DNA from 3 places in the Mesorhizobium sp. M0830 genome. Region 2 is predicted to be linked to each of the others. Evidence: riboswitches for the same ligand, from Rfam matches in the RefSeq annotation. Region 2 holds a riboswitch; each other region holds the start of a gene.

Region 1 (9,674 bases), on a different contig from region 2:
AATCGACGTCTTGTCGTGGATAGCATTGTAGCGGTGATGGTCATGGCTTTTATCTCCTCCCTGAGAACAGCCGGATTCCAATTGAACCACGGCGAGTCGTAGCGTATGCAGATGGAGCCGGTCAATATTTAATTTACAAAATTAACAATGAGGCGAGGATGAAACTTAAAGGCGACCAGCAGACGTCGCGCTCGATCAATCGCCGGCTGATTCTCAACCTGCTGCGAAGGGAAGGGGCGATCAGTCGTGCCGAGATTGCCGCGATCACCGGACTAAGCCCGGCGGCGGTGACGTTCGTCGTCACCGACCTGTTGCACGAGAACATTCTGATGGAGGGAGAGGCCAGCGTCGGAGCGCCGGGGCGACGGCCAATCCCGATCAACATCAATTATGCCGGCCGCCTTGTCGTCGGGTTCAAGCTGATGGTCGGTGCGATCGATTGCGTGCTGACTGACCTGGCCACGACACCGCTTGTCTCCAAACGCGTCGCTGTGCCTGATCAGTCGCCGCGAAGCACGGTAGAAGCCTGCGCCGCCGCCGTCAGCCAGTTGCTTGCCGATCGGGCCGCGCCAACCGGGGCGCAGCTCAGCGGCATCGGCATCGCCGTGCCCGGGGTCATCGACCATGGCGTCTGTCGGCTCAGTCACCGGTTCAATTGGACTGACGTGCCGATAGCGGCCATGCTGGCCGATCTCGTCAATGTGCCCGTGTGGGCCGACGACGATACCAACGCTTTCGCGCTGGCGCAGCAATTGTTCGGTCTCGGCCGGCATCACCGCACTGTCGGCGCGCTGGCCATCGGTGCCGGCATCAGTTGCGCGGTGGTGATCGATGGTTCGGTCCATCACGGCGCGAACGGGGCCGCGGGCAAGATCGGGCACTCCATCTACGATCCAAACGGGCCGCAATGCGAGTGTGGCCGCCGCGGATGCCTTCAGACGTTCTTCTCCGAACCAGCATTGGTTAAGCGGTGGCGTGAGACGAAGGGCCTCTCAGCCGACGTTGACCGCTACGACATGGTCAGAGCGGCCAAGACCGGTGACGAGGTGGCCGTGAATTTGCTGCGCGAAGCAGGCGAAGGCATCGGAAGGTTTCTGGGCAGCTTCTGCAACATCATCGATCCGGAGGTGATTGTCGGCGGCGGCGAAGCGGTGAGCTTCGGCGACTACCTCTTCGAGCCCATGCGCGACGCGCTACGGCGTTACGCAATGTGGACTCCACCGCCGATCACGCCGGACTGGGCAGACGATTCATGGGCGCGGGGCGCCGCCGCGCTCGCTACCCAGCGGCTGTTTGATTTCGAAAGCAGGCCTGGAGAAGTCGCGGCCGTATAGGCAATATCTCGAACTCGGACGCCCGCGGTGAGGCTTGCTCAAATCCAGCGCCGCACGCGTTTGGCGTAGTCGCGGTATTTCTTGCCGAACTTCGCCGCCAGAACCTTTTCCTCGCTCTCGATCGCCATCTTCTGCGTGGCGAAGGCCGCGATGAGCGCCATCGGCAGGAACCAGACTATCCCTGAGACAAAGGCGACGCCGATCAACAGCAGTGTGTTGGCCAGATAGATCGGATTGCGGGTGATGCCGAAGGGACCCGACGTGACGAGGTGGTCAGGCACCGCGTTCGGGTTGAGCGTTGTCTTGGCCCGGATCATGGTGCGGATCGCGGTGAACCAGAGTGCTGCGACGCCGAACAGCGCCACCCAGCCGGCGGCGAACAGAATATCGCCCAAGAGGTCGCCGATCCAGGGCAGGGGATAGAGCAGGCCCAGCGCGATGCTGATGGCGATGGCGGCGGTGTAGATCAGCGGCGGCCACGGGATGAGCCCCGGCTTCGGCTGGTTCTCGGTCATTTGACCCCTTCCTCCATCAACTTGCTGTCGGTGTTGGCGGTACACATGCCGGCAAGGTCGGACAAGTGTGATTTCCATTCCGCAGTCTGATCGTTGTTGTAGAGCCGATCAAGCGTCGCCTCGCCCTCGAGCGTATCGAGCATGCAGACACAGTAGCTGGAACAGAACTCGGTGTCGCGCGACTGCTCGCAGGACAGCTGGCAGGTTTTGAGGAAATTCACCTGCGGGGTTTCGACCTGCGCCGGCATGATCTGCGAGAACAGCCAAACGCAGCCGATCAGCAATGGCTGGTGGATCAGGTAGAAGGCCAGGCTGTGCCGGCCGATGAAGACCAGCGGGTTGGCCCAGCGCCCGGCCTTGAGGTTCGCCAGCCACGTCAAGATACCCGCGCCCGCGGCAAGCCTGGTGGAGCCTATACCCAGAAGCACGGCGCCGAACCATGGGAACAGTGGAACGTAGTCGTTGGAACGCGGATTGACCGCCGACAGGCCGACCCACCACAGCCATGGATGGTCGAAGGCCTCGAAGCGCAAATAGACCGGCGCCGCGATGACCAGCGCGGCAACCACCATGGTCAGTAAAGCCGGCAGGCGAAGAAACAGCAGGCCGAGCAGGCTGGCCAGCGCGATCTCGTGCAATATGCCGAAGAAGATGAAGCCGTCCGGGGTGGCGATGCGGGTGACGATCGAAATCGCGATCGCGGCTCCCGCGACCATGGCGAAACGCTTCCAGAAGCCGTTCCAGCGGATTTTCTTGCCATGGGCGAGGTACAGGCTGACGCCGACCAGGAACAGGAAGGTCGAGGCGATGCAGCGCGCGTAGATCTTCCACCAGCCGAAGGCGGTCAGGCCGGGATCGGTGTAGCCGAAGAATTCCAGATCCCAGGTGAAATGGTAGCTCGCCATGGCGATCAGCGCGATGCCGCGCACGATGTCGATGGCGACGATGCGCCTTGGTCGATCCTGAACGGGTGCGGTCGGCGTTTGGATGCTCATGGTCTCGCATTCTGATTCAGCCCCGCAAAACGACTATCACGGTTGCACCGAACAAAAGAAGGCCGGGAATTTTGCCGAGGACGCCGGATCAGGCGCCGCTTTAGGCCAGTGCCGGGAAGCCTTTGGCCGACTTCGTTTTTTGCCGGGTACGCGTCGGTTTCCTCTTATTGGCGCCGGCATCGCCACGGCAGATTTGGTCCGATAGATTCTGCTTTGGGGAAGCAATGTCCACCCATGTGCGCCATCCGATCTGGCTTCCGGCCCTAAAGGCCGCGGACGCGCGCACCTTCGCCTCGCTCTATGCGGTCGAATCCTTCGCCCGCGCCACGGTGTCGAGCGTCATCCCGATCCAGGCCTATGAGATCCTGCACAACGAGCAGATCGTCTCGATCCTCTACACCGTCGTGGCGATGCTCGGCCTGTCGGTGACGCTCTTCATGCCAATGCTGATCCGCCGCTTTGCCCGGCGCTGGGTCTACACCGCTGGCGCCTGCCTGCTTGCCATCGGCTCGCTGTTCTTCGTCACCCATACGCTTGCCGGGCAACTGGCCGGCATGCTGTGCCGCGTGATGGGCGCCAGCGCGCTGTCGATCACGCTCAACCTCTATATCATGGACCATATCCGCAAGACCGATTTCATGCAGGCCGAATCGCTGCGCATGGCGTGGTCGATGTTGGCGTGGACCGGCGGGCCGACGCTCGGCATCTTCCTCTACACGCACTTCGGCATCTATGCCGCGCATGGCGCCGTGGCGATCTTCGCCCTGGCCTTGCTGGCGCTGTTCTGGACTTACCGGCTCGGCGACAACCCGTCGATTAGCCCGGGCCAGACGCGCCCGGTCAATCCGCTCGCCAATATCGGCCGCTTCGTGGCGCAGCCCAGGCTCAGACTGGCCTGGCTGATCGCTTTCGGCCGCTCCTGTTTCTGGACGACGTTCTTCGTCTATGGGCCGCTGTTCATGGTCATCACCGGCGAAGGCAAGCTGGCCGGCGGCGTGCTGGTTTCGGCCGGCAACGCGCTGCTGTTCATGGCCATCTTCTGGGGCAAGGCGGGAAAGCGTTTTGGCAGCCGCAGGACGATGACATTTGCCTATTTCGCCATGTCGGCCATGCTGCTGGCGGCAGGCTTCGTCGGCGAGACCGTGCCGCTGCTCACCGGCGCCTTCCTGCTTGGCGGCGCCTTCTTCACCATCGCGCTCGACGCACTCGGCTCGACCGCCTTCATGCGCTCGGTGCGCTCCTATGAAAGATCGCAGATGGCGGCGGTCTACCGGACCTATCTCGACTTTTCCGAACTGACGCCGCCGCTGGTCTATTCGGTGGTGCTGGCGTTTTTCGGCCTAGGCTCGGTGTTCGTCACGCTGGGCCTGCTGGCTGCGGTCTGCGGCTTCGTGACGTGGCGCTATCTGCCGAAATCGCTTTGATCTTCAGGGCTTTGGTGGAAGTGCCGCATGCCAAGGTGCCTGCGGCAGCGGAGGCCCTCACTGGCACGACGCATTCGCGATGGTTGCCGCCGGAATTTGGTTTGCTGGAGGCGACGATTCTGCCTATAGTCGGCAATGTCGTCGGTTCCATTTTGGAGCCAAGAGGGAATGCGGTGAGGGCGAGTTTCGCCCAATGCCGTGGCTGCCCCCGCAACTGTGTGCGGTAGTCCTCTCCATATGCCACTGAAGATTTCTTCTTCGGGAAGGTGGGGAAGGGCGCTGATCCGCGAGCCAGGAGACCTGCCGGCGACAGGAAACTGACTTCGATGCCCTCGGGTGGAGGGCGAAAGGACAAGACATGACTACTGCTTCCGTCTCCCTCGGCGCCTCCGTCTCCTCGCAGTCGCGCTTCATGCAGCTCGCGCTCGCGGCGCTGCTCGGCGTTTTCGTGATGGGCTTTGTCGGCTTCTCGCATATCGATGCGGTCCACAATGCGGCTCACGACTATCGCCACTCGATGGCGTTTCCCTGCCACTGACGAGGATCTGACATCATGAACCTGTTTCGCAACGTCGTGTTCATTGCGGCGATCGCAGGGCTCGTGGCCGGTGTCGTTCTCGCCTGCATGCAGGCCTACGCCACCGTGCCGCTGATCCTGAAGGCGGAAGTCTACGAACAGGCCGGCGGCGGGCATCACCATGACCATGCCGTTCCGGCCCCAACGGATAGCAATGCCATGAGCACAGCCGCTCCGGCAGCGGAAGCCGCCCCGGCCGCCGAAGACGAGGGTTGGGCGCCGGCAGACGGTTTCGAACGTTTCGCCTTCAGCGTGCTTGCCAACATCGTCACCGGCATCGGCTTCGCCTTGATCCTGGTCGCGGTTTCCGAATTCGCCGGCGGCATCGGTGGCTGGCGCCAGGGCGTCTTCTGGGGGCTGGCCGGCTTTGCCGTGTTCACGCTGGCGCCGGGCCTAGGCCTGCCGCCGGAACTGCCGGCCATGCCAGCGGCCGATCTGACCGAGCGCCAGATCTGGTGGTGGGCTACCGTAGCGATGACCGCGGCCGGGCTCGGCCTGATCGCCTTCCGCAAGTCGCTGCCGCTGGCGATCCTGGCTGTGGCCTTGATCGTCGCTCCGCACATCGTCGGCGCGCCGCAGCCCGGCAGTTACGAGACGGCGATCCCCGAAGGCCTGCACCACCAGTTCGTGGTGGCGGTGACAGTGACCAATCTGGTGTTCTGGCTGGTGCTCGGCGCGGTCGTCGGCGTGGTCCGCGGCCGCTTCACCGGCACCGCGACCAGCCTGCGCGACAGCTTTGCCTGACAGCAAGGCACTGACCTTCCTCATCGGCGGTGGGGGGGGCCGCCCCCCCGCCGCCGCCCCCCCCCCCCCCCCCCCCCCCCCCCCCGCCCGCCCCCCCCCCGCCCACCCCCCCCCCCCCCCCCCCCGCCCCCGCCCCGGCCGCCCCCCCCCCCCCCCCCCCCACGCCGAAACCCTGGCGACGGCCTTGCCCTCGCCATGGACCTATATCGCGACGGCGCAAGCCTATGACGATGAGATGCGCGAGCGCATCGCGCTGCACCGCTCACGCCGCGGCGAAGGCTGGACGACCATCGACGCACCGCTCGATCTTGCCGGCGCGCTCGCGGCCTTGCCCGACAACCAGCCGGTGCTTGTCGACTGCCTGACATTGTGGCTGACCAATCATATGCTGGCCGAACATGATCTCGAGCTGGAATGCCGGCGACTGGCGGAGGTGCTGTCGCGGCCGCGCGGGCCCTGGTTCGTGGTGTCCAATGAAGTCGGGCAAGGCATCGTGCCTGACAACGCACTGGCGCGCCGGTTTCGCGATGCCGCCGGCCGGCTTAACCAGCAGATCGCTGCCGTCGCCGACACAGTGCTGCTGATGGTGGCGGGACTCCCGCTGAAGGTGAAATGACATGACCGACGTCGACAATAAGGACGAAGAACGCCACCGCGCCAAGATGGCCAAGCGCAAGGCGGTGCAGGATGCCGAGGTGGCGAGCAAGACGGTCGAGAAGGGGCTGCTGATCGTCAACACCGGGCCGGGCAAGGGTAAGACGACGGCCGCCTTCGGTCTCGCGCTGCGGATGCTCGGCTACGGCAAGCGCGTCGGCGTCGTCCAGTTCATCAAGGGCAAATGGCATACCGGCGAGAAAGACGCCTTCGCCGCCTTCGGCGACCGCGTCATCTGGCACGCGATGGGCGAGGGCTTCACCTGGGAAACGCAGGATCTGAAGCGTGACATCGCCGCGGCCGAAGCGGCGTGGGCCAAGGTGCTCGAGCTGATGGCCGATCCGTCAATCAGCCTGCTGGTGCTCGACGAGTTGAACATCGCGCTGCGCTACGACTATCTCGATCTCGACAAGGTGGTTGCGGCGCTGAAAGCCCGCCGCGAAGGCCTGCACGTCGTCGTCACCGGCCGCAACGCCAAGCCGGCGCTGGTCGAGGCGGCCGATCTCGTCACCGAGATGGGCGTGACCAAGCACCATTTTTCCGCGGGCGTTAAGGCGCAGCAGGGCATCGAGTTTTGAACGTTTCTTACCCTCCTCACAAGGGGGAGGGTGAAATGGGTCACGCCACAATGACGATGATCGAAATCACTCCAAACAGCGCAATCAGCAGATAGTCGGCGACGCGATAGAGTTTCAGCGCCTGCCTTATATCGGCGCTGTCGGCTTCGCGGCGGCCGCCTCCGCCCATGAAGACGTCGTCGACCAGGACGCCGCCGTAGCTGCGCGGCCCGGCGAGTGCCAGGCCGAGCGCGCCAGCCATCGCCGCTTCCGGCCAGCCGGCATTCGGCGAGCGGTGCTTCTTCGCGTCGCGCCACACCGCGTGCCAGGCATTGCGCGGGTCGGCGTCCCTGACCAGGAAAGCCGCCAGCACGATCAGCAGCGCCGTCAGCCGTGACGCCGGCAAATTGATCCAATCGTCGAAGCGTGCCGCCGCCCAGCCGAACGCCTCATGGCGCGGGGTACGGTGACCGATCATCGAATCGGCGGTATTGGCGGCCTTGTAGGCGGCGCCGCCGGCGAGGCCGCCGACACCGGTCCAGAAGGCGGGAGCAACGATGCCATCGGAAAAATTCTCGGCCAGGCTCTCGATCGCAGCGCGGCTGATACCGGCCCGGTCCAGCGTCTCGGGATCGCGGCCGACGATGCGCGAGACGGCAACGCGGCCCAGAGCGAGACCGCCGGTGTCGAGTGCGTCCGCCACCGCCTCGACATGTTCGTAAAGGCTTTTCTGCGACAGAAGCGAGGTTGCCAGAAGGGCCGTGATGATCAGCCCCATGGGAACGAACCAGAGCAGGATCTGCATGCCGAGGCCGATCAGCGCCGGCACGAGCACGATGACCAGCAGCGCCTGGACACCGCGCTTGCGACGCAACGCGTCGGGATCAGTGGCGTGGTTGAGCCTGCGGTCGAGAAAGGATATCAGCCTGCCGAACCACGTCACCGGATGGCCGATGGCGCGAAACAGCCAGTCGGGATAACCGAGGGCGAATTCGACGGCCAATGACAGGAAAGCGATCAGAACTGACATGAAGCTTCTTGAAGGAACGGTGGACCATGGTGGAAGTCTTGGCCGGGCGAGGGCGCTTTTCCCCCACGCTTCGCGGCCTTTCGTCGACCTCTCGACCGGTATCAATCCGCACTCCTACCCGCTTTTCGACCTGCCCGCCACCTCGCTGTCGCGATTGCCGGAGGCCGCGCGCACGCGTGACCTGTTAGAGATCGCGGCCAGCACTTATGGCGCGCCGTCGCCAGCCAACCTCGCGGCGGCACCGGGCACGCAGATCCTGTTGCCGCGCGTCGCATCGCTGATCGCGCCCGGCAAGGCTTTGGTGCTGGGGCCGACCTATGCCGAACATGCCCGCGCTGCGGCGATCGCCGGACACCGAGTGTTGGAGGTCAACGATTTCGAAGCGCTGGCGGACGCCGACCTTGCCATTGTCGTCAATCCGAACAATCCGGATGGACGCATCGTCGAGCGGGACGGTTTGCTGGCGCTGGCCGCCCGACTGCGCGCCAAGGGCGGGCTGCTGGTCGTCGACGAGGCGTTCATGGATGTCGGTCCGCGTGAACACAGCCTTGCAGGCGATGTCGGGCGGGGCGGCATCGTCGTGCTGCGCTCGTTCGGCAAGTTCTTCGGCCTGGCCGGGCTGCGGCTCGGCTTTGCACTTTCCGATGCGGCGACGGTCGAACGGCTGGAAACGCAATTCGGGCCATGGGCCGTCGCCGGTCCGGCGCTTGAATACGGCATCCGCGCGCTTGCCGATATCGACTGGCAGGACGCGATGCGGGCATCCCTTGCGGAAGCATCGGCGCGGCTCGATAGCCTGTTCGGCCGCTTCGGCATTCCCGTCGCGGGCGGCACGACTTTGTTTCGCTATCTCCGCCTGGCCGATGCCGATGGCCTTTTTGCAGCCCTTGGCAAGCGCGGCATCCTGCTTCGGCATTTTGCCGACCGGCCACATGTCCTGCGCGCCGGCCTGCCGGGGAGCGAGGAGGAATGGCAGCGGCTTGAATCCGCTCTTGCCGAATGGACGGCGCGGCGCGAGGATCGATCAAAGGGTTCGAAGCAATGATCTATGTCTGCTCGTTGGCAAAGATCGAGGAAACGGTGGCAAGGACCGGTGCCGAGCGCATGCTGTCGCTGCTTGCCGCTGGAACGGAGGTGGTACGTCCCGCCTCGATAGCGAGTGAAAACCATCTGCACCTGGTCATGCATGACATTGCGGTGGCGCAGGACGGCATGACCATGCCGGGCGAGGATCATGTCCGCAACCTGCTCGATTTCGCGCGCCGGTGGGACCGGGCAAGGCCGATGGTCGTGCATTGCTATGCCGGCATCAGCCGCTCGACCGCCTCGGCCTATATCATCGCTGCAGCACTGGCGCCGAAACGCGACGAGGCCGAACTGGCTCAAACGCTGCGAGCGCTGTCACCATCGGCGACACCCAATCCGCGACTGATTGCGGTGGCCGACACGCTGCTCGATCGCAACGGCCGCATGGTCGAGGCGATCGAAGCGATCGGGCGCGGTGCCGACGCTTTCGAAGGCACGCCTTTCGCGCTCAAGATTGACGGCTAGCTATTTCAGCCAGTCGACGAGTTTCGCCTTGCGCACATCCCGCAGCAGGCTGATGAAACCATCGGCCTGATATTCTGCCGTCAGCCGGCCTTTTTCCGATGTGGCGATGCTGGCGTCGCCGACCACGCCATTCGGGTTGAGATCGCTAGCGATCCAGGCAAAGGCGTGGGTGCCGGTGTGGCGCAGCAGCGAGAATTCCTTTTCGGCCTTGGCGACGTTGGAAACGAAATTGTCGGCCTTGCCCATGTCGACAAGGTCCGGCCGGAAATGCAGCATCAGCGAGGTCTCGACAT
Region 2 (9,674 bases):
CGGCGACTGCGGTCTCACGGGACGCAAGATCATCGTCGATTCCTATGGCGGGATGGGTCGTCATGGCGGCGGCGCCTTCTCGGGCAAGGACCCGTCCAAGGTTGACCGCTCAGCTGCCTATGCGGCCCGCTATGTCGCAAAGAACATCGTCGCCAGCGGACTTGCGGACGTGTGCGAGGTGCAGCTTGCTTACGCAATCGGCGTGGCCAGTCCGGTTTCCGTCATGGTCAACACGTTCGGGACAGCCAGGGTTGAGGAAAGCAGGATCGAGCGCCTCATTCTTGAGTTGTTCGATCTCAGACCGAAAGGCATTATCAAGATGCTTGATCTCTTGCGCCCTATATACCGCAATACAGCCACCTATGGCCATTTCGGCCGTGAAGAGCCTGATTTCACCTGGGAGAAGACAGACAGGGCGGACGAATTGCGTCGCGAGGCAGGACTAGCCGCCCCGTGAAGCCGCCGGCGAGCGAATTGGCAAGCGGAAAGCCCAAGCGGAGACATTGATGCCGGATTATGACGTGCTTTGCATCGGCAATGCCATTGTCGACATCATCGCCCAGTGCGACGACGCTTTTCTGGTGACCAACGGCATCATCAAGGGTGCCATGAACCTCATCGATACCAAGCGCGCCGAGCTGCTCTACAGCCACATGGGGCCGGCGATCGAGGCCTCCGGTGGCAGCGCCGGCAACACGGCGGCCGGCGTCGCCAGCTTCGGCGGCCGCGCCGCCTTCTCCGGCAAGGTGTCCAACGATGCGCTGGGCGAAATCTATGCGCACGACATCCATGCGCAGGGCGTTGCCTTCGACACCAGGCCGCTCGAGGGCGAGCCGCCGACGGCGCGCTCGATGATCTTCGTCACCCCGGACGGCGAGCGCTCGATGAACACCTATCTCGGCGCCTGCGTCGAGCTTGGGCCGGAGGATGTCGAGGCCGACAAGGCGTCTGGCGCCAAGGTCACCTATTTCGAGGGCTATCTGTGGGACCCGCCGCGCGCCAAGGAGGCGATCCGGCAGACGGCGAAGCTCGCGCACGAGGCCGGGCGCGAAGTCTCGATGACACTGTCGGATTCGTTTTGCGTTGACCGCTACCGCGACGAGTTCCTCGATCTGATGCGCTCGGGCACGGTCGACATCGTCTTTGCCAACAGCGACGAGATCAAGTCGCTCTACCAGACCTCGTCCTTCGACGAAGCGGTGGCGCAGATCCGCAAGGACTGCAAGATCGCCGCCGTCACACGCTCGGAAAAAGGCTCGGTGATCGTGCGCGGCGACGAGACCGTGGTCATCGAGGCGACCGCCATCAAGGAGCTGGTCGACACGACGGGCGCCGGCGATCTCTACGCCGCCGGTTTCCTGCATGGCTACACGCAGGGCCGCAACCTCAAGACCTGCGGCGACCTTGGCTCGCTGGCGGCCGGCCTGGTGATCCAGCAGATCGGCCCAAGGCCAAGGCAGAATTTGCGCCGCGAGGCGGAACGGGCTGGGTTGCTGTAGATGCGCGGGCAACTAACCAGCTGCCCAACCGACGCGATCATCGCAGTGGCGGAACTGTGTCAAAGCTCGCTGATAACGACAGCCATTCGCTTCGGAGAACTGACCGATGCTGCTGCCGTGAAGCTCGCTGGAAGGGGGTGCAAGGCGGGCATGCCTTGACGGCATTCACCGTCATCGAGATCGCCACCGGCATTTTCCAGAAGCTCAGCTTGGGGAAGGCCAGTAAGGTTCCTGAGGTAACGGAGAACTCGCGGCGTCCGTCGGAGCACTTGACTTGCGATCACGTCCCACGATGCCGAATGCGGGCAGACTGGTTCGCCATTGGTATGGGACCAGCGGAATTGGCAGCAGGGCTTCATCTTCGTCAATCTCGACGAGGCGCCGGATGTGGAGCCCGGCATTCGCGGATGTCAGGAAGTGCTCGCCTGGCTGGTATTCACATCGCGGTCTGGCTTCCACGATTTTGGGATCGTCGAGGGCAACGAGGAAGGGATTCAAAAACCGGCCCTGACGGGCGGAAAGGGACTATCCCGCCCTCTCCGATCTCCGTGTCAAAACTCTTCGGCAGACGCAGGATCGCATCACGGGGCCCGGCAGCCTTGGCTGCAGCGACATAGTTTCAGTTCATTTCAACAGGTGCTGGCATCTACTGGGTGTATCTCTTATCCGAACAATCCAACAATTACCGCAAGCACGGTCCGCTCGATCGCGTCGCCAGCTATTTTCGCGATAAGCCGGTTCTTGAGGGCGCCGAAGCCGAAACGCGACGATCGGTCGCCATTTGCTCTGACGCTCGTCAGATTCTCGTCAGCAGGGGGTGTGCCAATCTGGGAATGCCAGTTGCTCCATAATGGGGAATATTCAACGGAGGCATGAAATGGACGCATTGAACAACGCCAACTCGCCGCGCCGGAACCTCACATGGCAAACTGGGGCTGTTCACGAACTAATCGCTTTTGAACAACCCCTGAGAGACTTGCCACAGGAGCGAGAACAACAAGCCGAAGTTGGCCCGTCCCGTCCTGTTGTCTCAGCCGCAGACCAGCGCTTCAACACGGCGGCCCAGCAGCCACATAGGAGTCTTATCGCAATTTCCAACCGCGGTGCGACTGTCAATTCTGATCAGCCCAAGACAGGCGGGCTTTCGGCGGCCCTGGAGTGCGTCGTGGAGCGTTCCGGCGCGGTCTGGGTAGGTTTTTCCGAGCATCTGGGCGACGGGGATAAGCAACAGGTGCCCCTCGTGCAGCGTGGAAAAGGTCAAATCGGGTGGCTCGATGGGCCGGCAGCGGACTATTCTCGGTACTATCAAGGTTTTGCAAATTCAATATTGTGGCCGGCGCTCCACTCGCTGCCGGACCGGATCTCAGGCTCGGAAGAGGATTATAAAAGTTATCGCGACGTCAATGCCTTCATGGCGCGCGCGGTGTCCGAATTGGGAGATAACGCAGTCTACTGGGTTCATGACTACCATTTCCTGCCGCTCGGCGCTGATTTGCACAGACTCGGCATTGACCGGCCGATCGGCCATTTCCTGCATACGCCATGGCCCGAGTCTGACATGATGGAGCGCGTGCCCAATTCTGGCGAGCTAATGAAATGTATGCTCGAGTATGATCTGCTCGGTTTCCAGACCGACCGTGATGTGAGCAATTTCCTCGCCTGTGTCCAATCTCATTTGGGGCTGGAGAGCAAGAACGGGGTCGTTTTCTCGGACCATGGCCAGACGCAATGCCAAAATTTTCCTATAGGTATCGATCCGAAGCAATTCGAACAGTGTGCCGCAGATTCGCTTGAGGCGCAGAAAGCCTACATTTCGCAGTTGAAACTTGGCGGAGCAAAGCTAGTTATCGGCGTCGATCGGCTCGACTACACCAAGGGCATCGACAATCGGATTAAAGCTTTCGATCTGCTGGCAGTCGAGCCGCAACGTGTCTCGCTCTTGCAAATCGCAACTCCCTCACGTGGCGACATCCAAGCGTACAGCGAATATCGGCGCGACGTCGAAAGACTCGTCAATCAAGTCAACAACCGGCATGGCACGGACGAGTGGATGCCGATTATCTATGAGAACAGGTCGTTCACCCAAGCTGAGATAGCGGGTCTTTACAGAGCCGCGCGTGTTTGCGTTGTGACGCCGTTGCGCGATGGCATGAATCTTGTGGCGAAAGAATACATTGCTGCACAAGATCCGAGCGACCCTGGCGTTCTGGTGTTATCGAAGTTTGCCGGCGCGGCCGAAGACTTCGGCGAGGACGCCCTGCTGGTAAATCCGAGGCTCTCCGACGAGATAGCTACCGCGATCTCAAGAGCGGCCAGCATGCCGCGCGAAGAACGCATCCAACGCTGGCGGAGGATGATGGACAAACTTGAAGCGTATACGATCCACCATTGGTCAGCGGACTTCGTTCGGCAACTGGACAGCAGCCGGGTTACGGTCCCTGCGGATCACTTCCACTATGTTGGCTTGGGCTGGATCAGCGAAGCCCAAATGCCTTCGTATCGGACCGAGCCAGAATTGCACACCGCGCTGACGCGTGCACTGGATAAAAACTGGGTCCTGCCGATCGTATGATCCAGAATATGAAGCACGCGAGCTTTGCCTGCATTTGCGCATCCCTCAATGCCGAGCGCTTGGAGAGAGAGATACTTATACTGACCGCCTGAATGCGGCTTAAGCGGCTTATCGGGACCACAGTCGGGCTTTGCATCAGACCCTTGAGCCAGGCTCGGTCAGTGTGGTCTCTTGCCGCCGAGCGGAGTCATCACGATTGCCTAGTCACCCGTGATGACGACTGGCGTGCCAATTCCCGCGATTTGGCGCTCACTCCGAGAAAACCGCTTCTACCACGCACGCACGGCTTGCGGCCGCATCGTTAAACATCGCCACCAATGCGATCTTCTGCATTCTAATGACGTTGTCACGCGCTTGAAGTCTTGTCCGAAATCCTTCATCGGCGACCTTCGAGGGATGTCGCAGCCCGACAGGGATCCATTAGTTGGACAATGGTGGCAGCGGAGCAGCGCCGCCAATGGGCGACTGAATATTTCACAATGTTAGACAAGCGTAAAAGCGAAATCACATAACGACATAAACATTTCGTTATGCGTCATTGACAAAAGAGCGGACTGCTGTGATTGTCTGCGTGTCGTGGTTCTCGCGTGCGGCGCTGCCGCAGCGGAGCTAAGAGGGAAGCCGGTGCAATGCCGGCGCTGCCCCCGCAACTGTTAGCGGCGAGCCAACCCCACTCATGTCACTGAGGCGAATACCCTCAGGAAGACGGGTAGAGGCTATGACCCCGCGAGCCAGGAGACCTGCCACGGCGAATTACGTCCACGGGCGGGGTGTCTCGGTGGCCGCTGCAAGCCGGCGTTCGTGCCGGCCTGCTAGCGCCTTCCTTGTCATCGACGCCCCAACCATCGGGGTATGACATGACTGACTCTCAGGAAATTCCTGTAGCAACGCTCGGCGTGCCGCGCTTCGGTCGTCGGCGAGAACTGAAATTCGCGCTTGAAAGCTACTGGTCCGGAACATCGTCCGCTGGCGAACTTCTCATGACGTCGAAGGCGCTCCGTGCCGCTAGCTGGGAAGAGCAGCGTGATCGCGGCGTGTCGAAAATACCGTCAAACGACTTCTCGCTTTACGACCATGTGCTCGACACCGCAGCCATGGTCGGCGCCATTCCCTCCCGTTACGGCTGGAATAGCGGCGAGGTCCCACTTGACATCTACTTCGCAATGGCGCGCGGCAACCAGGGTCAGACGGAGGATTGTGCACACGCTGGTCACCAGGAGGCGGCTCATGGGCCCGGTGTAACCGCGATGGAAATGACCAAGTGGTTTGACACAAACTACCACTACATTGTGCCGGAACTCGATGATGATCAGACGTTCGCCCTCTCGTCAACGAAGCCGGTCGATTACTTCCTCGAGGCTAAAGCTCTCGGCATTCACACACGCCCAGTCATCCTTGGACCCATCACCTTCCTCAAGCTGGCGAAATCGCCTGCCGAAGGGTTCGATCCTATCGCGCTCCTACCGCGGCTGCTGCCCGTTTACGAGCAACTCCTGCAGAGGCTGAGGCTGTCGGGAGCCGACTGGGTGCAGATCGATGAGCCAGCGCTTGTTCTCGATCTGTACCCGAACGAACGAGCTGCGTTCGAATTCGCCTATGGCCAGCTGTCGAAAGCCGCGCCCGAGCTGAAGATCATGCTGGCTACGTATTTCGGGTCGCTGGGAGACAATCTCGAAACCGCGGTTTCTCTGCCCCTGGCCGGGCTGCATATTGATCTCGTGCGCGCTCCCGAGCAGCTGGAAACGGTGGGTCGGCTCGCTCCGAAGGATCTGGTGCTCTCGCTTGGCTTGATCGATGGCCGCAACGTCTGGCGTGCGAACCTGCCCGCCATTCTCGACCGCATCAAACCGATCGTCGCCGGCTGGCCCTTGGACCGCGTCGAGATCGCGCCTTCTTGCTCGATGCTGCATGTGCCGATCGACCTGCGCATGGAGCCGGAACTCGAGGCGGACATCAGGTCGTGGCTCGCCTTCGCGGCCCAGAAGACCGACGAGCTGGTCTTGCTGGCCCGGGCCCTGTCCCAAGGCAGGGATGCGGTGGCAGCCGCGTTGAAAGCGTCTGCCGAGGCTGCCGCCACTCGCGTGACGTCCACGAAGATCCATGACCCGCTTGTTGAGGGGCGGATCGCCAGCATTGACCATAGCATAAAGCGACGAGAGAGCGCTTTTGGCGAGCGCTCCAGAGTCCAGGCCGGCACGCTCGGGCTGCCGCCGTTCCCGACGACGACAATCGGGTCCTTCCCGCAGACGCCGCAGGTACGCCGCGCGCGGGCCGCTCATGCGAAGGGCCAGCTGAGCTATGTCGACTACGAGACGTTCCTGAAGAAGGAGATCGAGGCTGCAATTCGCTGGCAGGAAGAGATCGGGCTGGACGTGCTGGTGCACGGTGAGTTCGAGCGAAACGACATGGTACAGCATTTCGGCGAGCAGTTGTCCGGCTTCGCGCTCACCCAGCATGCCTGGGTACAAAGCTATGGGTCGCGCTACGTGCGTCCCCCCATCATTTTCGGCGACGTATCGAGGCGCAATCCGATGACAGTGCGCTGGTGGCAATTCGCCCAGTCGCTTACGGAAAAGCCCGTGAAGGGAATGCTCACAGGCCCAGTCACCATTCTCAACTGGTCTTTTGTTCGCGACGACGTACCCCGCTCCGAAGCCTGCCGCCAGATCGCGCTCGCCATCCGCGACGAAGTGACGGATCTCGAAAGATCCGGCGCAAGGATGGTCCAGATCGATGAGGCCGCGTTTCGCGAAGGATTGCCACTGCGCCAATCTGACTGGAAAGTCTATCTCGACTGGGCTGTCGAATGTTTCCGGATCGCTTCAACGGGTGTAAAGGACGCGACTCAAATTCATACCCACATGTGCTATTCGGAGTTCAACGAGATCATTCACGCGATTGCTGGAATGGATGCGGATGTCATTTCGATTGAGACGTCGCGCTCGAAGATGGAACTGTTGGACGCCTTCACGAGCTCCAAATATCCGAACGAAATCGGTCCCGGCGTCTATGATATTCACTCACCACGCGTCCCGGAAGTCGGCGAGATTTCGGACTTAGTCATGCTTGCCCGCGAGCGACTGTCCGACGGCCAACTGTGGATAAACCCGGACTGTGGCCTCAAAACACGCAAATGGGAGGAGGTCCGCCCTGCCCTCATGAACATGGTCGCTGCAGCACGCGCGCTCCGGCAGAAAGTGCAGGCGTAAGGCTTCTCTTCCTCACCGTGTGGGGAGTTGCCGGTGGCGGATGTCGGCCGGGAATATGCCAAACCGATCACACTCTTGAAAATAAGCCACACGGCGAAAATGTGCAATTTTCCTTCGGCACGTGTCCTCATCCCGCAGAAATATAAATGTGACACCACGCTATAGTATTGGTCCTTGGGAACATACAGGCCCCGCGCCTCGAACAAATCGTACACACGTCGTTTCTCAAAGTAGACTGCTTGGCATGTCCGCTCAGGCGGCGACAATATATGATGCTGCGCGTCTGTCCGCTTCCCCAGTTGATTTGCGCAGACTACGGGCGAGGTTGCAGGTTTCGGGTATTGCTAGCGTGTCCCGCCAATTCGGAGATGGACCTGGCAATTCGTGTGGCCCAAGTAAAAGCCGCAATCATTTTCGATTGCGACGTCCGCAGCCAGTTGGCCCTTATTTTCCTGAGATCTGCGTTACAGGCCGGGGCGTTGTCGCCGTTTCGGAGGGTAAGATGGGATAGGTGACCTCGGGTGCCTCTCCGGTCAGCGAGTTGAGGAAGGCAACAAGCAGATCAACTTCTTCGTCCGCCAGTACTACGCCAAGCTGGGTGGTCCCCATAATAGCGACGGCCTGTTTCAGATCCCAAACCTTGCCCGAATGAAAGTATGGCGCGGTGAGTGCAACGTTGCGCAGCGGCGCCACGCGGAAAACATAGTAGTCATCGGCTGCATTGGTGACCGCAAATCGGCCCTCGTCTTTGTCCGGCAGGACCTCGGCGCTGGGCTGTTCCACGAGGCCAAAGGGGAAATAGGCTTGCCCACCAACGTTGATGCCGGCATGGCAGGACGAGCAGCCTTTGTCCATGAAAAGCGCCAGGCCCTGTTTCTGTTCGGAAGTCATGGCAAGCTCATCACCATTCAGGAAGCTGTCGAACGGGGCCGGTGTGACCAGTGTCGCCTCGAAGGCTTCGATCGCCTTGGCGAAGTTGTCGAAGGTGACCCGATCGGCTTCAGCCGGAAAAGCTGCATCGAACCACTCGACATATTGCGGCATGGACTTGAGCGTGGCGATGACTTGGTCCGGTGTATTGGCCATTTCGATGCCAGCTTGGACCGGTCCCTTCGCCTGAGCCTTCAGGTCTGCGGCACGACCATCCCAGAACTGAGCGATGTTGAAGACAGCGTTCAGTACAGTCGGCGCGTTGCGCTGTCCCTTCTGCCAACCATGGCCGATCGAGGTTTCGTGATTGTCGTCGCCGCCCGTGGCCAGGTTGTGGCACGAGTTGCACGACAAGACGCCTGACGCCGAGACGCGTGGATCGAAGAACAGTGCCTTGCCGAGAGCGATCTTTTCCGGGGTGTTCGGGTTGTTGGCGACTGTCGGCGTGGTGGATGGCAAAGCCCTGAAGGTGGCCAATGCCGTATCTCTGAGGTCGGTGGGGATCGAATCCGCAGCAAAGGCGGTGGGTGCCAGCAAGGTGACAGCCATCGTTCTGAATAGGATTTTCATAAATGGTCTTCCTGCGTCGTGCACGCAGCCACTATGCGATCTGCGGCTCATGAACGCCCTGAGCTAGATCAGTTGAGGGAGAGGATCGGGGTCTGGCACCTGTTTTCGCGGCTGAGCTGGGACCCTCTTGGAAGTGATCGCTCTTCTCGATTGGACTTCAGGGAGGAGGAGTATCCCTGCTCGACAACCGTTTGTATGCATCAAAGCACGCCCTGGCGGCGGCTTCGTAGATTCGGTCACTGCGATCTTCCCGCCATCGTTGAGAAAGTCGAGAGCACCCGCAAGACTGGCAATCTCTTGCACGATGTGCGCTGCACGCCTTGCGAAAAGTGAGCTTCTGAAACCTCAGGGTTCATTCGTTCCTCCGGACCTGCTGATTGCGTGAATCGACCTTATCGACACCCGCCGACTGCACATTGTGATGTCACCAGCGATGGCGGTTTCAATACCTAAGCAGCGACGGTCTATGCGACAGTATGGATGTCCTATCGGAATAGCCGGTCCGCTTTGTCGATCGTCACACCGGCATATAGTTCCGCTTCTACGAACATCCCATCACGCGAGGAAAGACATGGCCAATACGCGCAGTATCGCCAATCTAGCCCTTGTGCCGGCGCGGCGCTTGAGCAGGTCCACCGGCTGTAAGTGCCTCACACCTCGATCCACAGATCCTAGGCGATGACCACGTTGTCGTCGTGATTTGACGGACGCGGGGCAGTGGCCCATAAGCGAGCCACCGCAAACTGTGCGGTTGCCAATGCGTAATGAAGTGAATTGGAATGATCTTCGGTTTGCGAAACACGCACATCCGACGCAGCTTGCGTTGACAGAGGCGGTTTTACGCGCAATAGCACTTCCGCCGGCCTATTTTTGTGGAGTTCAATTGTGGTTCGG
Region 3 (9,674 bases), on a different contig from region 2:
GACACCGGCTATCGCATCCACGGTTCGCCCGAATGGTGGAGCATTGGCCAAGCGATGTCGTCGGGTTGCGTGCGCCTGATCAACCAGGACATCATCGACCTCTACAGCCGCGTCTCCAAGAAAAACCCGGTCGTCGTCGTCTGACACGCCGCGCGCGCCACTCTTCCGTTGCGCGATAGCGAAAGACAGGCGAATGTGCCTTCGAATTCATCGCTCGGGAGACGTCGGGAATGGCCGGAACTTTTGTCATCGCGCAGGGCGGCGGCCCAACCGCCGTCATCAACCAGACGGTGGTCGGGGCGACGCTGGAGATCCGCAAGCGGCATCCCGGTGCCAAGGTCCTCGGTTCCGTCCACGGCGTGCGCGGCATCCGTGACGGCAACTATGTCGACCTTTCCGCGATTCCCGAGGACCGGCTGCGGTTGATCGCCGGCACGCCAAGTGCCGCCCTTGGCTCGACCCGCGACAAGCCGGATGCCGCCTATTGTGAGATCATCCTCAACGGATTGAAGAAGGCAGGCGCCGACGCCTTCATCTATATCGGCGGCAACGACACGTCGGGCACGCAGCAGATCCTGACCGATGCCGCAGGCGGCGAGATCGCCTTCGTCCATGCGCCAAAGACCATCGACAATGACCTCGAGGAAAACGATCACACGCCGGGCTTTATTTCGGCGGCCGAGTTCGTCGCTGGCGCCTTTCTGTCTGTCGACCTCGATTTTCGCGCCCTGCCCGGCATCTATGTCGGCATCGTCATGGGCCGGCATGCCGGCTTCCTAACCGCAGCCGCGGCGGCATGGCAGCTCGACCCCGACAGCGGCCCGCACCTGGTCTATGTGCCCGAGCGCCCGTTCTCGGCCGCCGGCTTCATCGACGACGTCCGCGCCACGCTCGATCGTCACAAGCGCTGCATCGTCGCCGTTTCGGAAGGTGTCAGCACCGCCGACGGCAAGGCACTGGTCGAGAGCCTGGTGCCGCCGGACAAGCTCGAGCGCGACGCGCATGGCAACGTCAAGCTGTCGGGCAGCGACCTGCCGGCCGCACTTGAGCGCGCGCTGGCCGAAGGCCTGCCCGGCAAGCGGGCCCGCGTCGACGCACTCGGCTACATGCCGCGCGGCTATGTCGGCGCCATCAGCGCGATCGACGCGCAGGAGGCTTTCGATGCCGGCGCTTTCGCCGTCACTGTCGCTGAACAGGGCGGCGGCTCGGTGGCGCTGCAATATGACGGCAGCAAAACGGTGCTGAAGAAGGTGCCGCTGAAGGACGTCGCCGGCAAGACCCGCCATATGCCGGACGATTTCATGAAGCCCGATGTCAATCAGCTGTCCGATGCCGGCATCGCTTATCTCAAGCGGCTGGTGCCGGAAAAATACAAGGTCGGGAAGCCGTTCGTCTGATGCCTGGCTCACACCTGATGCCTGGCTTTCACCTGATGCCGGGCCACAGCTGATGCCGGAGTGGTTCAGCAAAAGCATTGTCGACCACAAGACGACGATGCTGACCGAGCCGTTCGTGCATACCTATGTGCGTGCCAATATCTGGCATCTGCGCGGCCGAGATGCCGACCTTCTGGTCGACACCGGCATGGGTATCTGTCGGCTCGCGCCGGAGATCGACATGCCCGACGGCAAGCCGCTGCTGGTCGTCGCCACCCACATTCATCTCGACCATGTCGGCTCAATGCACGAATTTCCGTGGCGAGCAGGGCCAAGGCACAGCGCGGAGCAGTTCGCGAGCATGGATGAGGCGGCGACCTACGCCTACATGTTCCACGATCTCGACGGCGCCGTCTCGAAGCTGCCTGCGCCGGGCTGGAAGGCGGCCGACTACAAGATCCCGCCCGCACCGCTGACGCGAACCCTGGACGAGGGCGACATCGTCGATCTCGGTGACCGGCAATTCCGTGTGCTGCATCTGCCCGGCCATTCGCCGGATTCGATCGCGCTGTTCGACGAGGCCGATGGCCTTTTCTTCAGCGGTGACGCCATCTACGACGACACGCTGATCGACGACCTGCCGGATTCGGATCGATCGGCCTACATCAGTACGATGCAGCGCCTGCTCGACCTGCCGATCCGCGTCGGCCATGGCGGCCACGGACCGAGCTTCGACAGCAAGCGCATGCACGACATTGCCACTGCCTATCTCGGACGAACCGGCGGGATCTGAGCCCCCGGCGGGCAGGGAAGACTGGCCCGTCGCCTGACGACATCGTGACCGCCGTCATTCCGGAAATTAAATCTTCGTAAGGTGGCCCGGAATCCCTAAATCGGGCCAAGCTGCGCCCTAGATTCAGAGCTGTCGATCCGGTCCGGCTGCCGTGCCAGGCGAGACAGGCAATCGCGACGTTCGACACGCCGAATGGCCGGTCTTCCGCACAAGGAGACCTCCACGGCGACCGATCAACTCTCGCCCGGACAAACGACCATGTCAGACATAATTCGCAGACATCGCGTCGCGGCCTTGCTGGGCGCTGCGCTGATCGTATCCCCCTTCGTCATGTCTTTCGCCCAAAGCGAGGGCAACACCGTTCCGACAACCCAGACACCGGTAGCCGGCCTCACCGCTCCCAACGGCTCGTTCGCTCCCATCGTGGCGGCCGACAAGCCGGCGGTGGTAACGATCACCACTGTCACGAAGGCAGAGCCTGGAACGACGAGCGACGCCTCTCCGTTCGACGGCGGCTCGCCTTTCGACGACTATTTTCGTCAGTTCTTCGGTGACCAGGGCATGCCGATGCCCAAGACACCGCCACAACAGCAACCGCAGCGTGCCGAAGCACTGGGTTCCGGCTTCATCGTGGGCGCGGATGGCATCATCGTCACCAACAATCACGTGATCGATGGTGCCACCTCGATCAAGGTTGCGCTCGACGACGGCACCGAACTCCCCGCCAAGCTGGTCGGCCGCGATGCCAAGAACGATCTCGCCGTGCTCAAGGTCAAGGCGGACAAACCCCTGCCAACCGTCAAATGGGGTGATTCCGACAAGCTCATGCCAGGCGACCAGGTATTGGCCTTCGGCAACCCGTTCGGCATCGGCACCACTGTCACCGCAGGCATCGTTTCGGCGCGCGGCCGCGATCTGCACAGCGGCCCGTTCGATGACTTCATCCAGATCGACGCCCCGATCAACCACGGCAATTCCGGCGGGCCGCTGATAGATGTCGCCGGCAATGTCGTCGGCATCAACGCGGCGATCTATTCGCCCAATGGCGGTAGCGTCGGCGTTGGCTTCGCCATCCCGTCCGACCAGGCCCGGAAGGTGGTCGCCAAGCTGATGAAGGACGGCTCGATCCAGTATGGATACCTCGGCGTCGAGATCCAGCCGGTGACGGCGGATGTGGCGAGCGCAATCGGCCTTGATCATCCCGCCGGCGCGCTGGTTTCGCGGGTCAATGACGGTTCGCCCGCCGCCAGGGCCGGAGTCGAGGCCGGCGACGTCATCACCAGCTTTGCCGGACAGGATGTGAAGGATCCCAAGGACCTGTCGCGGGCGGTCGCCGATGTCGCGCCCGGCGCCAGGGAGACGCTGAACATCTGGCGCAAGGGCAAGGCCGTGGATGTTTCCGTCGACGTCGGGCGCAACACCGACGACGTAAAGACCGCGTCATTGGAAGACGGGTCCGGCGCGCCTGGCGTCGGGCAAGGCTCACGCGCCGCGGCGATCGGGCTTGGACTGATGGACATCACCCCTGACATTCGCGAGCAGATGAATCTCGCCCACAATCAGCGCGGTGCGATCGTTGCCAGCGTCAATCCCGACAAGGCGGCCGCGGCTTCCGGAATCCAGGTAGGTGACATCATCGTCGCCGTCAATCAGGTGCCGGTGAAGAGCGCCAGGCAGGTCACCCAGGCGATCGCTCAGGCTGGCAAGTCCGGCAAGAAGTCGGTGCTGTTGCTGGTCGAGCGCGACGGAGGCCAGATCTATGTCGCGGTGCCGTTCGCCAATGGCTGACGCGAGGCGCTGAACTGAATGCAAAGCCGGCAGGCTCGCCGGGCCTGCCGGCTTTGTCCGTCAAGATTTCAGTTGCCCGCAGCGGCATCATCGAGAAAACTGCGACAGGCTGATGGATGCCTGCTGCAGAGGAATTGCCGCGATGGTCACCCGAGGTTTCTCTTCAGGACGGCGCCCGCCAACCGATGACGATGGGCGCATACCGCCCGGTCAATATCTCGAACAGGGTTTTCCGGTACTGTCGGCCGGTCCGACGCCGCGCGTGCGCATGGAGGATTGGTCGTTCACGTTGAAGCATGGGCCACGGCCGATCAAGAAATGGAACTGGGCTGAATTCAACGCGCTGCCGTTGACCAAGATGACACGCGACATCCATTGCGTGACCGCGTGGACCAAGTTCGACACGCCGTGGCAGGGCGTGCTGGTCGACGATATCCTTGCCGACGCGGGTTTGGAGCCGCCGACCGGCTTCACGCTGGCGCACGCGTTCGACGGGTACACCACCAATGTGCCGGTAAAGGATCTTACCGGCGGCAAGGCCATGGTGGCGCTGCTCTACGAAGGCAAGCCGATTGCGCCGGACCATGGCGGCCCGGCAAGGCTGCTGGTGCCGCACCTCTATTTCTGGAAGTCTGCCAAATGGCTGAACGGCCTGCAATTCACGACGCGCGACGAACCCGGTTTCTGGGAATTGCGCGGCTATCACATCTATGGCGATCCATGGCGCGAACAGCGCTATACGGGCGATCCATGAGCGATGTGGCAGCAGTGCAATCGCCCTGGCAGACAGCCGGGATCGTCCGCATCGAAAAGCGCACGCCGCGTGTTACCAGCTTCTTTTTCCGGCCATCGCGGCCGTTTGCCTACCGCGCCGGGCAGCATGTCGATGTCAGGCTGACGGCACCGGATGGTTACCAGGCGCGCCGCTCCTACTCCATTGCCTCCGCGCCCGAGACGGTTGGGGCGATCGAACTGGCTATCGAGAAGCTCGACGATGGCGAGGTTTCGCCCTTCTTCCACGAGGTCGCGGCGATTGGTGACGAAATCGAACTGCGCGGACCGCTCGGCGGGCATTTCGTCTGGCCAGAAGATGAGAGCGGACCGCTTGTGCTTGTCGGCGGCGGTTCCGGCGTCGTGCCCTTGATGTCGATGGCTCGCCATCGAGCCGCGCGCAATTCGACAGTGCCCGTCGTCCTGATTTTTTCAGCCCGGGTCTGGGACGAAGTGATCTTTCGCGACGAACTGATCGCCCTCGACGACCGCAGGGACGGGTTCGACCTCGTGCTGACACTGACACGCGAAGCCGCCCGGCGCCCGGCCGATTATGCGCGGCGGGTGGACGTCGCGATGATGGCGCAAGCAATGGCACGGCTGCCCGAGCCGCCTGGTCTCGCCTTTGTCTGCGGCTCCAACGCGTTTGTATCAGTCGCCGCCCAGGCGCTGATTGATGCCGGCGTTGCAGCGGGAAACATTCGCACCGAGCGCTACGGAGTTTGAACGGACGTTGTTAACGCATGTGGTCTTGGCGCTGACAGTTCGTCCGGGGCTCGATGCTTTGATCCAGGACTGGCGTGTTGCCCGACTTCTTCATTGGCGCCCATGCCGCGGTCGCTCAGCTTCCGCTTCCGGACTCCGGAAATGGCACCAACCGCCGGTCACGCCTCGATTTCGAGCGCCGAAAGCGGTTTTGAGCAACAGGCAAGGATAAAACCGTCGTCGATTTCATGATCGAGGATGCCGCCATTGTGGCTCATCTCGACGTCGCCCGCGACCTTTTTCACCTTGCAGGTGCCGCACAGGCCGAACTCGCATGCAGCGGGAATCCGCACGCCTGAGGCCCGCGCGGTCTGCAGCACGGTTTGGCCGGCGACGCAGTCGGCATCGACGTCCGAAAGCGAGAATCGGATCGGTGTCATGGCTTCGACCGGGGCGACGGCGTCGTCTCCCGCCGGCAAAGCGAACGGCGCCGGGATCTCCTCCACGGCAGGCGCCGCAAAGCTCTCCTGATGGTATTTCGTCATGTCGAAGCCGGCGGAGTCCAGCATGCCGCGCACGGCGCGCATGAAGGGATCAGGGCCGCAGCAGAAGATTTCGCGCTCGCGGAAATCGGGCGCCAGCAGCGGCAGCCTGATGGCGTCGATGCGGCCCATATGGCCGAACCATCCCTCTCGGCTCGAACGCTCCTCGATCATGAAACCGAGCGACAAGCCTGGCATACGGCTGCCGAGCAGTTCGAGCTCCTTGCGGAAAATGATCTCTTCCGGGCGGCGCGCGCAATTGACGAAGCCGACATCGGTCCATGGCGCACAGTCGTTCAGCCAGCGCAGCATCGACATCATCGGCGTCACGCCGGATCCGGCCGAAATGAACAGATACTTGGCCGCCGGGTGGCTGTGCAGCGAAAAATCGCCGGTCGGCCCATACGCCTTGACGTGCGAGCCGGGCGTCAGATGGTCAAACATCCATCGTGTGCCGGTGCTGCCGGCTTGCGCCTTCACCGTCACCGCGATCGAGAACGGCCGCGATGGCGAGGACGACAGCGTATAGGTGCGCATCACCGGCCCGTCCGCGGTCGGCAGTTCCAACGTCACGAACTGGCCCGGCTTGTAGCGGAACCAGGTCTGGTTGTCGGAGCGGAAGGTGAAGGTCTTGACGTCAGGCGCTTCGTCGCTGACGCCGATCACCTCCAGCACCTGCAGCCTGTCGTTCCAGGGCGTCATCTGGTCGAGATGGCGATAGAGGCCAAGATCCGTCATCGCATTCATCCTCTCTTGTCCCTCATGTCTTGTGCATGTGATGCAACTAGGCGACGCTGCGCAGCGCCGGCCTTCCGCCTTCGGCGAGGCGCGGGCCGATGAACGACGCGTACCATTCGACGAACTGGATCACGCCGCCCTCATGCAGCTCCGAATAGGGGCCCGGTTCATAGGCGGGCGACAGGATGCCGAGGGCGTTTTCCTCAACGATGCGGCGGTCCTGGTCGTTGGTTTCGGTCCACACATGGGTAAGGTCTTCGATGGTGTAGTCGACACCCTCGACCGCGTCCTTGTGCACCAGCCATTTCGTCGTCACCGCCGTTTCCGTGGCGCTGATCGGCACCACCCGGAACGTCACCGCGTGATCGATGAGGATATGGTTCCATGTCGTCGGATAGTGATAGTGCATCAAGGTGCCGATGCGGTCGGCGGAGACAGCGTCGGAGAGGTTCTTCTTCACCGCCAGTTTGCCGCTCATGGTGTAGCTGACGGCATCGCGCAGCAGCGGCGCGCGGGTGGCGCGATACTGCCCGGCCGGATCGATGCGGAATTTGCTCGGCAGGCCTGATGCCTCGCATTTGGCCCAGTGCGCGACCATTTCGGGGTCGCTGTCGGCGCCGTTGACGCCGGTCACGGTCGGAGCCTCGGGGAAGGTCTTGCACAACTCGGGATGATTGGCGACGCAGTGATAGCACTCGCGGTTGTTTTCCCAGACCAGCTTCCAGTTGCCCTTCTCGATGATCGTGCTCTCGAAGGCGACCTTTGCTTCCCGCAACCGGTGCGGCAGCAGATAAGGTTCGATCATCGCCCGCATCGGCGCGAAATCCGCTGGCTCCTTGGCCAGGCAGATAAAGATATAGCCGCCGACGCTCTCGCAGGCGATCGGCTTCAGACCGAACTCACTCTTGTCGAAACCGTCGGCCATCTGACGGGCGAACAGCAGGCGGCCGTCGAGCTCATAGGTCCACTGGTGATAGGGACAGACAAGCTTTGCCGCAGTACCCTTGTCGGTGTTGCAGACGCGACTGCCGCGATGGCGGCAGGAATTGTGGAAGGCGTTGATCTTGCCTTGCTGGTCACGGACAAGAACAACCGGATAGTCGCCGATCTGCACGGTAATGTAGCTGCCCGGCTTCGGCAGCTCGCAATCATGGCCGATGAACAGCCAATCGCGATACCAGATCAGCTCCATGTCCAGCTTGAAGTAGTCTGGATCGGTGTAGAAGGGCTGCTCTAGCGAAAAGCCTTGCCGACGGCTGTTCAAGAGCCTCAGCATGTCGTTGCGAATATCCATGTCCTGTCCTCGTTATCTAAGGACTGAACTGGTGGTGACGGAGGAAGGATTGGACGCAGGCCGGCGAGGCGCCGTGCATGCACTATCCACCTCTTGATCGCCCACCGCGATCAGTCGAGTCTAGAAATCTCGGGCTGGTTTCCGGGCTTTGGAGTTGTCCTTGCGGACGATCGCGACACCTTCCCAGGCAGTTGCCCAGTGGTCTCCCGTTGCGACTTGAACTCCACCACCGTTGCGGGGGCAGCGCCGGATTTTGACCGGCTTCCCAATTCTCCGCCCCGTCGTCACGAAGCGGCACCTGAGATGGCATGATCTAACCACGATCGCTGACGCGTCATCGGCATGAAAACGACATCGTATCCATGCGGCGCGACACGCGTGCGAAACGTTCGGGTTGGCGATTGCCGGGCTGAAATCCTATCTCTTCGGCAGCCATCGCCACTTGCAATCTCCTCGAAAGCCAACCCTTGCTGGCGGCCAAAAAAGGCTAACGGTTTCGAAAAGTGACTATTAGCTGATTCTAAAATCGAACCGAACGGTTCGTTTCTGTTGACGGTGCGTGCAGGACATTGTGAACGCCGGGCCTTGGCAACAGTTAGTGATCCAGCGGACGGTTTTGCTTAAACCATTGAAAAATATAAATAATAAGTAGCGTGTGGAAGCCCTTGGCACAATTTCAAGTAGCGGAATCATGGTCCACACGAAACAACTTCGTGATTGGAAAAGGCGAGGATGCCCTCCCACATCGGGGCTGTCCGAACGACGCGATTTCATTTCCAAGACACGCCGCTAGACGGACGAAAAAGAAGATACTGGAGTACAAAAAATGAAAAAGATCATTCTCACTGCCGCCGCCGTTCTGGCCATTTCCGGCAGCGCCTTCGCTAATGGCAGCGACCACTACGGTTCGAACGCCCCGGCAGCCACTGCCGTCGACAGCTCGTACACCGCTTCGGTCAAGAAGTCGGAACCGGCTGCTCAGACGCCTGCCCAGGGCAGCGACCGTAACCTCTTCGGCCACTAACAACCAATTCCCAGTTGACAGCGGGTTCGCCCGCCATCCTGGCGAAATCCAGAAAATTCAGGAGACTTGAAATGAAGAAGATCATTCTTGCTACCGCCGCTGTTCTGGCCATCTCGGGTAGCGCTTTCGCCGCTAGCGACAACTATGGTTCGAACGGCGCCAACCAGCCTGCCACCACCGCCGTCGACAGCTCGTACACGGCTTCCGTCAAGAAGTCGGAGCCGGCCACGCAGGCGCCTGTCAACCATGGCAGCGACCGCAACCTGTTCGGCAACAACTAACATCCGACCAAACCAACATCCGACTGCGATGCTGCGGGTTGACCCGCAGCATCGAATTCGAAAATACGGAGTATCAAAAATGAAAAAGATTGTTCTTACTGCCGCCGCTCTTCTGATTGCCGCCGGCAGCGCCTATGCCCGCAACGACAACGTTGGTGGCACCGACATCAACAAGCAGTCGACCTCCAACGTCGACACCACGCCGACGTCTTCGGTGCGCGACACCGGTTCGCCGATCTACAAGCTGCTCAATTCGTCGGGCGACGCACCGAAGTCCGCCCCCCAGGGCAGTGATCGGAACCTCTTCGGCCGCTAACAGCCTAAGCCGATGTCCAGCAAAGAGGGGGCGGGCGGGGACGCCC

Evidence for each region. A riboswitch is a leader RNA that binds a small molecule or an ion and turns the genes downstream of it on or off. The one in region 2 is predicted to bind cobalamin.
Region 1: linked by a shared signal. The riboswitch ahead of NKI20_RS04070 (CbtB domain-containing protein) and the one ahead of metE (5-methyltetrahydropteroyltriglutamate--homocysteine S-methyltransferase) in region 2 are both predicted to bind cobalamin.
Region 3: linked by a shared signal. The riboswitch ahead of NKI20_RS24800 (aromatic ring-hydroxylating oxygenase subunit alpha) and the one ahead of metE (5-methyltetrahydropteroyltriglutamate--homocysteine S-methyltransferase) in region 2 are both predicted to bind cobalamin.

The regions. Positions count from the first base shown of each region.
Region 1 covers NZ_JAMYOR010000004.1:45,767-55,440, reverse strand. Annotated here, with positions in the region: gene NKI20_RS04095 (ABC transporter substrate-binding protein) at 1-44, opposite strand, end outside; gene NKI20_RS04090 (ROK family protein) at 159-1,334, shown strand; gene NKI20_RS04085 (methyltransferase family protein) at 1,373-1,849, opposite strand; gene NKI20_RS04080 (heparan-alpha-glucosaminide N-acetyltransferase) at 1,846-2,844, opposite strand; gene NKI20_RS04075 (MFS transporter) at 3,069-4,268, shown strand; cobalamin riboswitch at 4,394-4,590, shown strand; gene NKI20_RS04070 (CbtB domain-containing protein) at 4,627-4,806, shown strand; gene NKI20_RS04065 (CbtA family protein) at 4,822-5,589, shown strand; gene cobU (bifunctional adenosylcobinamide kinase/adenosylcobinamide-phosphate guanylyltransferase) at 5,762-6,205, shown strand; gene cobO (cob(I)yrinic acid a,c-diamide adenosyltransferase) at 6,207-6,821, shown strand; gene cbiB (adenosylcobinamide-phosphate synthase CbiB) at 6,862-7,830, opposite strand; gene cobD (threonine-phosphate decarboxylase CobD) at 7,829-8,875, shown strand; gene NKI20_RS04040 (tyrosine phosphatase family protein) at 8,872-9,381, shown strand; gene NKI20_RS04035 (creatininase family protein) at 9,382-9,674, opposite strand, start outside.
Region 2 covers NZ_JAMYOR010000046.1:14,851-24,524, reverse strand. Annotated here, with positions in the region: gene metK (methionine adenosyltransferase) at 1-457, shown strand, start outside; gene NKI20_RS23650 (adenosine kinase) at 507-1,499, shown strand; gene NKI20_RS23645 (alpha,alpha-trehalose-phosphate synthase (UDP-forming)) at 2,377-4,071, shown strand; cobalamin riboswitch at 4,632-4,833, shown strand; gene metE (5-methyltetrahydropteroyltriglutamate--homocysteine S-methyltransferase) at 4,929-7,280, shown strand; gene NKI20_RS23635 (cytochrome-c peroxidase) at 7,725-8,780, opposite strand.
Region 3 covers NZ_JAMYOR010000050.1:39,630-49,303, forward strand. Annotated here, with positions in the region: gene NKI20_RS24760 (L,D-transpeptidase) at 1-144, shown strand, start outside; gene NKI20_RS24765 (diphosphate--fructose-6-phosphate 1-phosphotransferase) at 231-1,397, shown strand; gene NKI20_RS24770 (MBL fold metallo-hydrolase) at 1,450-2,169, shown strand; gene NKI20_RS24775 (DegQ family serine endoprotease) at 2,428-3,957, shown strand; gene NKI20_RS24780 (molybdopterin-dependent oxidoreductase) at 4,100-4,711, shown strand; gene NKI20_RS24785 (FAD-binding oxidoreductase) at 4,708-5,454, shown strand; gene NKI20_RS24795 (FAD-binding oxidoreductase) at 5,613-6,713, opposite strand; gene NKI20_RS24800 (aromatic ring-hydroxylating oxygenase subunit alpha) at 6,760-8,007, opposite strand; cobalamin riboswitch at 8,123-8,324, opposite strand; gene NKI20_RS24805 (DUF680 domain-containing protein) at 8,834-9,031, shown strand; gene NKI20_RS24810 (DUF680 domain-containing protein) at 9,103-9,312, shown strand; gene NKI20_RS24815 (DUF680 domain-containing protein) at 9,392-9,628, shown strand.